2 regions of the Rhodococcus chondri genome follow, and region 1 is predicted to be linked to the other one. Evidence: riboswitches for the same ligand, from Rfam matches in the RefSeq annotation. Region 1 holds a riboswitch; the other holds the start of a gene.
What was found. Region 1 has a riboswitch for S-adenosylmethionine ahead of metX (homoserine O-acetyltransferase MetX). Riboswitches for the same ligand answer to the same signal wherever they lie in the genome.
Positions count from the first base shown of each region.

Region 1 (5,987 bases):
CTCGCCGACAGGTGGCGACGTGGCGCGTTCGTGTTCGGCGCTGCCACGATGCTCGCCGGTGTTATGCGCTGGGCCCTGGATCCGGACCAGGTCGGAGTTCTCGCGGTGCGCAGCAAGGGTTTCGACGTCGCCGCGATGCTCGTGGTCGGTGGGATGATCGTCACGCTGGCCGCGTCGATCGATCCCCTCGGCACGGACTAGGACCGGCCGGCCGACCCGGCCGGCCGGTCAGGACTTCGCGAGTTCCATCAGTTCGAGGAGCAGTTCCGCCACGGCGTCTGCCTCGGTGAGGAAACCGTCGTGTCCGTCGCGCGACTGGAGGACGCGCAGCACATCGCAGCCCGGTAGGCCGTCGGCGATCTCCTGCTGCAGCCGCAGCGGATACAGCCGATCCGAGTCCACACCCGCGACGATGGTCGGTACCGGGGTGCTGCCGAGTGCTGCCGCGATCCCGCCGCGACCGCGTCCGACGTCGTGCCGGTTCATGGCGTCGCTGAGAACGACGTAGGTGCCCGGATCGAACCGGGCCACCAACTTCGTGGCCTGGTGATCGAGGTAGCTCTGCACGGCGTAGCGCCCGCCGAGCCACGGATCCTCGTCGCCCTGGCTGTCGTTGGAGAAGCGGGAATCGAGTTCCTCTTCGCTGCGGTACGACAGGTGGGCCATCCGCCGTGCGATACCCAGTCCGGCCTCGGGCCGGCGGCCCGTGCCGTAGTAGTCGCCGCCCTGCCAATCCGGATCGTTGGCGATCGCGGCGATCTGGGTGGTCTGGATTCCGATCTGGTCGGCCGTGGCGCGGGCGCCGACAGCCAGAACCAGCGCGGACCGGATCCGCGTGGGGTGGGAAACGATCCACTCGAGTGTGCGCATGCCACCCATGGACCCGCCGGTCACGGCCGCGAGCGTATCGATTCCCAGGGCGTCGACGAACGCAAGTTCGGCGGCGATCTGGTCGCGGATCGTGATGCGCGGGAAACGTGAGCCCCAGGCCTTGCCGTCGGGCGCGGGGCTGCCCGGTCCGGTGGTGCCGCGGCAACCGCCGAGCACGTTGGTGGAGACGACGCACCACCGGTCGGTGTCGATGGGGGCGCCCGGCCCGACCATTCCGCTCCACCAACCGGGCGACGGGTGATCCGGCCCGGCCGGCCCGGTGACGTGCGAGTCGCCGGTGAGCGCGTGTTCGACGAGGACCACGTTGTCGCGGGTGGGGGAGAGCGCGCCCCAACGCTGGACGGCGATCGTCACGTTCGGGAGGATCTCGCCGTTCTCGAGCTCGAGAGAGCCGATGTCGACCGTGCCGAGGCGGCCGTCTTCGGAGGGGAGTTCGACGTGACGCCGCTCGGTATCGGCCGTCAAGACGCGACCGCCTCGAGGTCGTTCGCGTCGCGGGCGAGGCGGGTGTCGGTGGGGCGACTGCTCATGGGCAGGCAGCTATCGGTGTCGCTCATCGTGTCCTTAGGGCCATGGTCCGGGGGCGGCGGGTGTCCAGCGTTAGTCGCGACAGCTCATCATTTCAAACCTCCCAGAAGCCGGCTTGCCGTCGGCGCTACACCGACGACCGTGTCCTCACCCGGAGCACCCCACCCTGGCTGGAGGGTTGCCGACCAGCAAGCCGGGGCTTGACGCTGGCACTCATGACCTCGTCGGGCAGTCTAGCGGCTGAGCGCCGAGTCGCGGCAATCGCCCTCGAGAGCCTCCTGACCAGCATCAAGTTACCGGTCGGTAGGGAATGGTGGATGGTATTGCCGCTTTGCGGACCGATCGAATAGCAGTACGCTTGTCTTGTTTGGCCGCTGTTCGGACGTGGACAGGGCCATGCTCGGCCGCGGCCGAGCAGACCGCGATCGCACTCACGAAGTGCGGTCGATTGGGGACCGATGTAAACGTCCTAGGAGGACACGAAGCGCATATGTCCAAGATCAAGGTTGAGGGTAAAGTCGTCGAACTCGACGGCGACGAGATGACCCGCATCATCTGGCAGTTCATCAAAGACAAACTGGTCCATCCCTACCTGGATGTGGATCTCGAATACTACGACCTGGGCATCGAGAACCGCGACGCCACCGACGACCAGGTCACCATCGACTCCGCGAACGCCATCAAGAAGCACGGCGTCGGCGTCAAGTGCGCGACCATCACGCCCGACGAGGCACGCGTCGAAGAGTTCGGTCTCAAGAAGATGTGGCGGTCGCCCAACGGCACCATCCGCAACATCCTCGGTGGCACCATCTTCCGTGCACCCATCATCATCTCGAACGTGCCGCGCCTGGTGCCCGGCTGGACCAAGCCGGTCATCGTCGGCCGTCACGCGTTCGGCGACCAGTACCGCGCCACCGACTTCAAGGTCGACCGTCCGGGCACCGTGACGATCACCTTCACCCCGGAGGACGGCAGCGAGCCGATCCAGCACGAGGTGTGCCGGATTCCCGAAGACGGCGGCGTCGTCATGGGCATGTACAACTACAAGAAGTCCATCCAGGACTTCGCGCGTGCTTCGCTGGCCTACGGCCTGCAGCAGAACTACCCGGTCTACCTGTCGACCAAGAACACGATCCTCAAGGCCTACGACGGCATGTTCAAGGACGAGTTCCAGCGGATCTACGAGGAAGAGTTCAAGGCGGAGTTCGATGCCGCCGGGCTCACCTACGAGCATCGCCTGATCGACGACATGGTTGCCTCCTCGCTCAAGTGGGAGGGTGGCTACGTCTGGGCCTGCAAGAACTACGACGGCGACGTCCAGTCCGACACGGTCGCGCAGGGCTACGGCTCGCTCGGCCTGATGACGTCGGTCCTCATGACACCGGACGGCAGGACCGTCGAGGCCGAGGCCGCCCACGGCACCGTCACCCGGCACTACCGCCAGCATCAGCAGGGTAAGCCGACGTCGACCAACCCGATCGCGTCGATCTTCGCCTGGACCCGTGGCCTCGAGCACCGCGGCAAGCTCGACAACACCCCCGAGGTGATCGAGTTCGCGCAGTCCCTCGAAGATGTCGTCATCAAGACCGTCGAAGCCGGCCAGATGACCAAGGACCTCGCGCTGCTCGTCGGCCCCGAGCAGTCCTGGCTCACCACCGAGGAATTCCTCGGCGCGCTGGACGAGAACCTGCAGAAGGCTCGCGCCTGACGTAATCGAGTACCCGCGGACGGGACGCCTCCATCAGGAGGCGTCCCGTCCGTCGTTCGCGCCGGGTTTCGCCGGGGGTGCTCCGTGCGCCAGGGGTGGTGTGGTCAGAACAGGCCGGCAGAGCCGCTGACGATGGGATTGCAGCCACTGATCTGCGTGTGGTACCAATCGCCGTTGCCGCGGTCGGACCCTTCGGGGCCGAGGATCATCCGGTAGTGGACGGTGTGATTGTCGGCGAGGGGGTCGGGCAGCGTCGGGAGCATGTCGAGGGTGCCGAGCTTGACGTTGTAGTTGGCGGTGACGGGGGCACGCTTGGTGGTGTAGCCCCCCTCGGGGAAGATCGGTGCCTCGGCCTCGGAGTTCAAGCCGGCCCGGCGACCGGTGGGGCCGGTACCGAAGTCCTCTCCGGTGGCTACTTCGTTGTCGATGCGGAAGTCGATCTCGTAGCCGGTGCTGTTGGTTGCGTTGACGATGGTGAAGTCGACCGAGCAATTGCTGTTGCCTTCGGCCCAGAACTGAACCGGTCCGGTGGTCTTCCCGTGGTCGTCGGCGGCGGCGACGCCGGTGGCGAAGCCGATGCCGGTGCCGGCAGCGAGTGCGATGACGAGCAGACGTCGGGTGACTGGGTGCATGGTCTCTCCTTCGAGCGGGACTACAACATCCGTGTGTCCGCTGGGTGGTTCGACACACACCGACGTCGGATTCGGAATGTGCTTTCTGTCGCCTGCCCGTCGACTCTTTATACCGGTGATCCCGTCCCGCAACGCGACTTTCGTAGAAAGCCAACGGAATACAGCCGGTATGATGACGGGCGGTGCTCAGCAACGCGGTGGGCAGGTAGTGGGCGGTGGGACATCGGATACGGTGACCGCGTGCCCCACATCATCTCCACCGTGAACGTCAACGGCGTCCGCGCCGCCGCCGGCAAAGGCCTGCTCGCGTGGCTCGCTGCAACTCCCGCGGACATCGTGTGCCTGCAGGAGGTCCGCGCGACCGCGCAACAGTTCCACGCCGCGATCGCGCCGGCACTCGATGCGGGCTGGCACGTGGTGTCCACCGAGGCCGCCGCGAAAGGGCGTGCGGGGGTCGCGGTCCTGTCCCGGGTCCCGTCCGATGCGCATCGCGTCGGCTTCGGCGACGACGAGTTCCTCGACACCGGCCGATACATCGAGGCCGACTTCGGGAACCTCACCGTCGGGAGTCTGTACCTGCCCACCGGCGAGGCCGAGACCCCCAAGCAGGTCGAGAAGGAACGTTTCATGAAGTCGTTCGCGAAGCACCTGGGTGACAGCGCCGAAAGTGTGATCGCCGCGGACCGGGACATGCTGGTGTGCGGCGACTGGAACATCGCCCACACCGAGCGCGACATCAAGAACTGGAAGGGCAACGTCAAGAAGTCCGGTTTTCTTCCGAGCGAGCGGGAGTGGGTCGGCGATCTCCTCGGGAGCGGGCAGTGGCGCGATGTGGTGCGGGACGTCCACGGTGACGTCGCCGGCCCGTATTCGTGGTGGTCGTACCGTGGTAAGGCGTTCGACACCGATGCGGGATGGCGCATCGACTACCACCTCGTCACCCCCGCGCTCGCCGCGCGGGTGACCGACGCCCGCGTCGAACGTGCCGCCACCTACGCGGAGCGATGGTCCGATCATGCCCCCGTGACGGTGTCCTTCCGCTGACCCGACGCGAGACCCCGGCGTGGTTGCCGACCTCGGTTCGGTCCAGGAAATCGATGCGTGAAATTATCGAGGTCATGTCGAGCACTGCAGAGCAGAACACCACAGCGCAGGACCCGCGACCGGTCGCCCGGCCGAGGGTGCTGTCGGGCATTCAGCCCACCTCCGATTCGTTCCATCTCGGGAACTTCCTCGGTGCGTTGCAGCAGTGGGTCGGTCTGCAGGACGAATTCGACGCGTACTACTTCATCCCCGACCTGCACGCGATCACCGTGCCGCACGTGCCCAAGGAACTCCGCGCCCGCACTCTCCGTTCGGCGGCGCAGCTGCTCGCGATCGGTATCGACCCCGAGCGGTCGGTGCTGTTCGTGCAGAGCCAGGTGCCCGAGCATGCCGAGCTGTCGTGGGTTCTGAACTGCATCACCGGTTTCGGTGAAGCGGGACGCATGACCCAGTTCAAGGACAAGTCCGCCAAGCAGGGCTCCGAGCACGCGACCGTCGGCCTGTTCACGTATCCGGTGCTCATGGCAGCAGACATCCTGCTGTATCGCGCGCAGCGGGTTCCCGTGGGGGAGGATCAGCGGCAACACCTCGAACTGACCCGCGATCTGGCGCAGCGCTTCAACAAGCGCTTCGGTAAATCGTTCGTCGTACCCGAACCGCACATCGTCAAGGGCACGTCGAAGATCTACGATCTGCAGGATCCGACAGCGAAGATGAGCAAGTCCGCTGCGACGCCGGCCGGTCTGATCAATCTCCTCGACGACCCGAAGGTCTCCGCGAAGAAGATCAAGTCGGCGGTCACCGACAACGAGCGTGAAATCCGGTACGACCCCGAAAACAAGGCGGGCGTGAGCAACCTGCTCACCATCCAGTCGGCACTGTCGGGCCGCAGCATCGACGAACTCGTCGCGGGATACGAGGGCAAGGGCTACGGCGACCTGAAGAACGACACCGCCGAGGTGCTCGCCGAGTTCGTGACGCCACTGCGCGCGAAGGTCGACGAATTCCTCGGCGACGAGGCGGAGCTGCTGCGGATCCTGTCGAACGGTGCCGACCGGGCGCGAGAAGTCGCCTCCCGGACGCTTGCGCAGGTCTATGACAAGGTGGGATTCCTACCGCGGAAGTAGCCAGAAGGAGTGCCGAGTGGCCGGTGAGCAGGACGTCGACAAGCCCGGTTTTCTCGA
Region 1 is NZ_JAUZMZ010000124.1:8,648-14,634, reverse strand. Features, by position in the region: partial or broken gene Q8814_RS18965 (DUF3017 domain-containing protein) at 1-201, shown strand, start outside; gene metX (homoserine O-acetyltransferase MetX) at 229-1,356, opposite strand; SAM riboswitch class IV at 1,526-1,640, opposite strand; gene Q8814_RS18955 (NADP-dependent isocitrate dehydrogenase) at 1,910-3,127, shown strand; gene Q8814_RS18950 (hypothetical protein) at 3,232-3,759, opposite strand; gene Q8814_RS18945 (exodeoxyribonuclease III) at 4,000-4,803, shown strand; gene trpS (tryptophan--tRNA ligase) at 4,878-5,930, shown strand; gene yhjD (inner membrane protein YhjD) at 5,947-5,987, shown strand, end outside.

Region 2 (5,987 bases), on a different contig from region 1:
GCAGCGAGCAAGTGCGCCGCGCGGTGGGCGAAGCGACGCTGGCCCTGCTTGCGGAGGGCAAACTCGACTTCACCATGGTCGACGTCGCCGCCCGGGCCGGAGTAGGCCGGCGCACGGTCTACCGCTGGTGGCCGACTCAGGACGACCTTCTCGCAGAGGCCCTTTCGGCACACGTGCGCAGGGTGCCCACCGCAACCGATACCGGCTCGTGGGAACACGATTTGCGCGCACTCGCATACGACCTCGCCGAGTTCGCCTCGGACCCGGTGGAAGTCGCGATCGCCTCGATCATGGCCACTCGACAGCACCCGGCCTTCAATGCGTTGGTCGTCTCGCAGTGGGAACCCGCGCGGAACTCGTGGCACGAACTCGTCCGGCAGGCCACTCGACGTGGAGAGGTCCGTTCGGAGCACGACCCGACCACGGTGATCAATGCACTGATGTCGCCGATGTTCCTCTCTCCCCTCACACTCGGACGCTCCCTGAGCACCCAAGAGATCGACAGCATCGTCGAGCTGCTGCTCTCCGGCACCCGAGCCGGCCCCCCGACCCCTACCACACCGGCTCTTCCCGACTCGCAGAATCTCTGTTAACTTCTCCCCATGCGACGCACCGTTTGGGGGATGGAACATGCGTTTACGCGCGCTCGCCACCGTCGTGTTCACCGCGACGTTCGCACTGCTGGTTCCGACGACCGCAGACGCCGACGAACCGCTTCCACCACTTCCGGTCGGTCGAACGTTCCTCGACGGTCTTGCAAACGAATTGGGCTCGCCGAACGGTCACGCGGCCGGCACGAACGACTGGAACTGCGCACCGTCCGCCGAACATCCCGATCCGGTGGTCCTCGTGCACGGAACGGTGCTGAACCGACAGGACAACTGGTCATACCTGGCGCCGCTGCTCGCCAATGAAGGGTACTGCGTTTTTGCCCTCACTTACGGTAACCATCCGAACCTGTCGTGGCCGCTGAACGCAGTGGGCGGCATGTTGCCGATGGAGCAGAGCGCCCAGCAACTCGCACTCTTCGTGGACCAGGTTCGCGCAGCGACAGGCGCGGAGAAGGTCGATCTGGTCGGCCACTCCCAGGGCACACTGATGCCGTTGTGGTACGTCAATTTCCTCGGGGGAAACGAGACAGTCGACGACTATGTCTCCCTGGGGCCGGTGTACGAGGGGAGTCATGCGTTCCTGCTTGCAGCGTCGTTCGAGCTTTTCGAACACATCGGAGCCCGAAAAGACATGGAACACCTGGTCCATGCCCTCGGATGCGGAGCGTGCCCGCAGGTGCTCGCCGGTTCGGACTGGATCGAGACGATTCAGCGAGCCGGCGTGTACGCCGACGAGGTCACCTACACCAACATCATGACGCGCTACGAGGAGATCGTCCTGCCCTACACCAGCGGCTACCGGGAGGCACCCAACGCGACGAACATCGTGCTGCAGGACCACTGCGCCGACGATTTCGTGGAACATGCCGGCATTGTCAACGACCCGAATGCCGCATGGTTCGTACTCGACGCCCTCGACCCGGACGATCCGCGACCGCTCCAGTGTGTGTTCGTTCCGCCGATTCTCGGATGGAGCCCGGATCCCACTATGGGTCCGCACCCCAGCGCGGAGATAGCGGCCCACCCCGCAGATCCACGGCATCCTTGATGCGGCCCTCCGTGTGATGCGAGGAAGGTCCAGTACGTTCTAGTCGCACGTGTCGTACCGTGCGCGTAGGCGATCGCGGAGTTCCATAGCTTCGGCCGCGTAGAAGCGCTCGGGCTCCGACTCGCCCAATATCGCCGGGTATGCACAGCCGGCGATGTGGACACGACCGGCGAATCTCCGCTCGTCGTCCCGGCCATTCTGCGTCCCTTGCCATTCCAACATCAGCGGGTGTTCCTCGGTCGGGGTGAACGCCGCAATTACCGCGGCGAGATCCGTTTCTGCTTCTCCTTCGTTCTCGACCACAACCGTCGCCATCGATACGTGGCCGTCCTCGACGACCAAAGCCCGCGCCGGCAGCGGCAACTGCTCCACCGTCTCGTGAATCTCCTTCTCCGCGGATATGCCCAGCGGCATCGTCACCGTCCACCGCGGCGCGGCGTCGAACTCCCCTACCGTGACCGTGAGATCGTGGGCGTCGATATGCGAGCGCACCGCCATAAGCGCAGCCCCGGCCGGGGCTCGGCCGAATCCCAACGAATGCCCTTCACCCTCGCGGTACGACCACGCTACTTCTGTCCCCGGGATCTCTCGCAATACGGCGCGCAGCGCGCGGGTCTCGTCACCGAGAGATTCGGGATCGAGGGTGCCGCGACGCTCGAGGACCGCTGCCACGGCGACGATCTCCGCGATTCGGGCTTCTTCCACCGCGATATCGACATCGAGGTCGGAGCCGAGTGAGAAGTCGTTGGTGTAGAGCACGTCGACGTCCTCGACGCCGGACATGGCGGCCACCGCCGACTCGAGATCCTCTGCATCCTTGCTGCGGTGGGGCTGCGCACAGGCCGACAGCAACATCAACACCGCGGTCGCGGCGAACCTTCCGGCACCTACACCCACGGCACCACCCCTTTCGGCCGATGTCGCCGAAGCGGGCTCGACGAGCGCGAGTGCGCACCGAACCCGTATCAGCGCAACACTTCCACGAGCGCCACCCACGATATGACGATCGCCGAGGCGATCGCCGCGAGGCACCCTCCCGCCGCGAGCGCGAGACCCGCTCGCGGCGCCGCAACCGTCACCACTCCGGCCGCGAAGTAGGCGGCAATCGGCACGAATCCCAGCGCCGCCTTGAAGAACTTGAGCCGGAAGGCGGACGCATGCTCGCGGGCAATCCGAATTGTGGCGTGCGCCTGGAATACTCCCGCGACCACCGCGACCACCGCGACGAGTGTGCCGTACCAGGGTGCGCTGATACCGGGTACCAACCCCACGCCCGAGGCGACGAGGGCGAGCACAAGCGTCGCGATCGCAGCCGCCAGGCGCGCAGTGATCGTTCGCGCAGTGACGATCCGCGAAATATTCACACTGGCCGCCACGATGACCAGACCCGCCAGCGCCGCCGTCGCGCCGACCATCGCAACGTTGAAGTCCTTCCACGGCTCGAGCACTTCGGTCATTCCCGGATGCTATCCGGCCGTCCCCCTTGTTCCCGGGCGAACAGGCCGGTGGACGCCCGTGGGTCAGAATCCCGGCACAAATTTCAGGGCCGGGACCCGTCCAGGGACGCATTCTGTCCGAGTGTCCGGCGCCGCGAGCGTGAAGGTCGCGGGGACACGCGGCTCCTCGCCCGGAAGGATCAGTACTCGCCACCGGGGAACCCACGTACCGATATCTCCACCGGCGTCGATCGCCCGTACGATCTCGTTGGTGTCGTGGTGACGGAAATCGAGTCGTATTCCATCCCAAGATAATTCGACGGTACTGCCGTCGAGTACCCGCACCAGCGCGCCGACACCGAGATCGGAATCTTCGAACGCCTTCCGCGCGCGGATGAAGTGCACGTGGTGCCCGTCACCGTACGATCCGCAATGCTGCGCGCCGAGGTGTTCGGTCGAGTCGAAATGATCTGTCATGCCAGTTCCTCCCGGAAGGCCCCGGGGCGGGGCGCTCGTGCCCGGGCCGGGTCGGCCGCGGGCCGCTTCGTCATCCGAGCCACCCGCGAGCGTGGGGTTGGCGTGCCGTCAAGTCGGAGCTTGGCGACGGCATCTCGTGAAGCATCGTCACTCTACACCAAACGACGCGCGGCGCGGAGACCCGCCACGGAGCAGCGCGTTCCGCTGACCGGAACTCTTCGAGGTATCGTCTGGCCTGGATGCGACGGCGGCGATGGAGGTGGCATCGGTGCCCGACCGGGACTTCGACCGGACGACAGTGCTCGGCAAGGTGATGACGGTTCTGCATGCGTACTCGATCGACGACTCCGTACTGAGCCTCGCCGAGCTGACACGGCGCACACAAATTCCGAAAGGGACTCTGCACCGAGTGCTGACCGACATGGTCGAGGTGCGGCTGCTGGATCGAACAGGAGCCGGGTACCGCCTCGGCGGGCACCTTTTCGAGCTGGGCATGCGCGCCTCTGTCGAACGGAGCTTGCTCGAGGTATCCATCCCGTTTCTCGAAGAACTCAATGTGCGCATCCACGAGACGGTGCATCTGGGGATCCTCGACGGCACGGACGTGGTGTACCTGACGAAGATCGGCGGTCACCGACAGGCCAGCGCTCCGTCCCGGATCGGCGGAAGAATGCCACTGCACTGCACTGCCATCGGCAAGGTACTGCTGGCCAATGCCGACAGCAGTCTGCGCGAGAAGATCTTGTCCGCTCCGCTACCTCGCTACACCCCGCACACCATGATCCTGCCCGGCCCCATACTCGCCCAGCTCGATCGCATCGCAGCAGAGGGCGTGGCTTTCGAATACGAGGAGTCCGCTGCCGGCATCGTCTGCGTGGCCGCTCCGATCCGCGACGGAGACCGGGTCGTGGCCGCGATCAGCGTGACCGGACCGTCGCACCGTTTCCGCCCCGAAGCGCATGCCGCCTCGGTACGGGCTGCAGCCGAAGGGATCGGCGTCACTCTTGCCCGGAGATCGCGCCTTCTCACCGAACCCCGGTCCTGAAATGGCGAGGTTCACTCCCATCAGCCCTGTAGAGCTCGCCGAGGCAATCGCCGAGCGCGCTGCGGCACTGGAACCACGGGTGTGTGTTGCCATCTCCGCCGCGGACGCCGCTGCACCGACCGCTCTCGCCGACGACGTCGCTGCACGACTGCGGGTGGCCGGCCGGGCAGCGGATGTGGTGTCGCTGCACGACTTCGTGCGTCCGGCGTCTCTCCGGCTCGAGCACGGGCACACCGATCCGGCAAGCTATCGCTGGGATTGGTTCGATTACGGCGCACTGGACCGCGAAGTCGTTCGCGCGCTACACGACCGGCACCGTTGGTTACCGCGCCTGTGGGACGAGGACTGCGACCGGTCGGCCCGCGCACAGCGGATCGAGGCTCCCGCGGGTCAGGTTCTGGTGGTTGCCGGGCCGATGCTGCTCGGTCGCGGTCTCTCGTTCGATCTGACCGTTCAGCTCAGGATGTCGCGGGCAGCGCTGGAACGACGAACATCCGACGTGCACAGATGGACGATCGCGCCACTGCTCGAACACGATGCCTCGGCCGACGCCGACATCGTCGTCAAGTACGACCATCCGGATCGACCCGCGGTACGGTCCGCGTCCGAACAAGGTTCGTAAGCTGCGTCCGAGGCGGTGGCCCGAGTCATATTCCGGGGATGTAACCGGGATACACGAAGTGCGCCGGTCCCCCGCCCGGCATGCTCGAACCGGTGACACTGGGGAAGTTGAAGGGCAACCTGACGAGTTTGTGCGGTTCGCCGCGCTCGTCGGCCTGCCAGCAATCCACCATGACGCCGTGGAACGCGGTGCACACGATCCGGGTGGCCGTCCCGAAGGGAGACGTGAGCCGGTCTTCGGCGACGAGGGGATTCCAGAACGCGGGCTGCTCCGGGGTGAGGAAGTTATCGGTCTCGAACGGCACCATCGGCGAGGGATACTCGGGGATCGGGGGCCATTCGTCGGCGGCGGCGACCCCCGCACCACCGAGCATTGCGGTCACGGTGAAGGCCGCGGCGGCGCACACACCGACGAAATTGCGGACCGATGATCTCATGATCGTCTCCCTCTTCCGCGCGGCGGCGCAGACGTCCGCCGTCTTCCGCACACCCTAGGAGACAACACGGACCCGCGGGCGATATGCCCGCGGGTCCGTGTCGTCGAGCTTGTCAGCGGCTGCCGCTGCTGACGCCCACTCAGTTGTCGCTGCTCAGGCCCTCAGCGGAACCGGTGAAGAAGTCGAGGACGTCGAACAGGTCGGCGACGTTGGCAAAGAACTCGGCGATTTCTGCAAGCACGGTAAAGCTCCCATCGGGGTGGTGGATAACGGTCACAGCAGCGGGAAACTGCTGACGGAACAATTGTGACC
Region 2 is NZ_JAUZMZ010000029.1:24,096-30,082, reverse strand. Features, by position in the region: gene Q8814_RS07630 (TetR/AcrR family transcriptional regulator) at 1-593, shown strand, start outside; gene Q8814_RS07625 (esterase/lipase family protein) at 631-1,659, shown strand; gene Q8814_RS07620 (hypothetical protein) at 1,699-2,556, opposite strand; gene Q8814_RS07615 (hypothetical protein) at 2,625-3,116, opposite strand; gene Q8814_RS07610 (hypothetical protein) at 3,180-3,572, opposite strand; SAM riboswitch class IV at 3,601-3,714, opposite strand; gene Q8814_RS07605 (IclR family transcriptional regulator) at 3,841-4,617, shown strand; gene Q8814_RS07600 (nucleoside/nucleotide kinase family protein) at 4,619-5,239, shown strand; gene Q8814_RS07595 (hypothetical protein) at 5,265-5,675, opposite strand.
Region 2: it holds a riboswitch for S-adenosylmethionine, as region 1 does, so the genes downstream of both, Q8814_RS07610 (hypothetical protein) here and metX (homoserine O-acetyltransferase MetX) in region 1, are expected to answer to the same signal.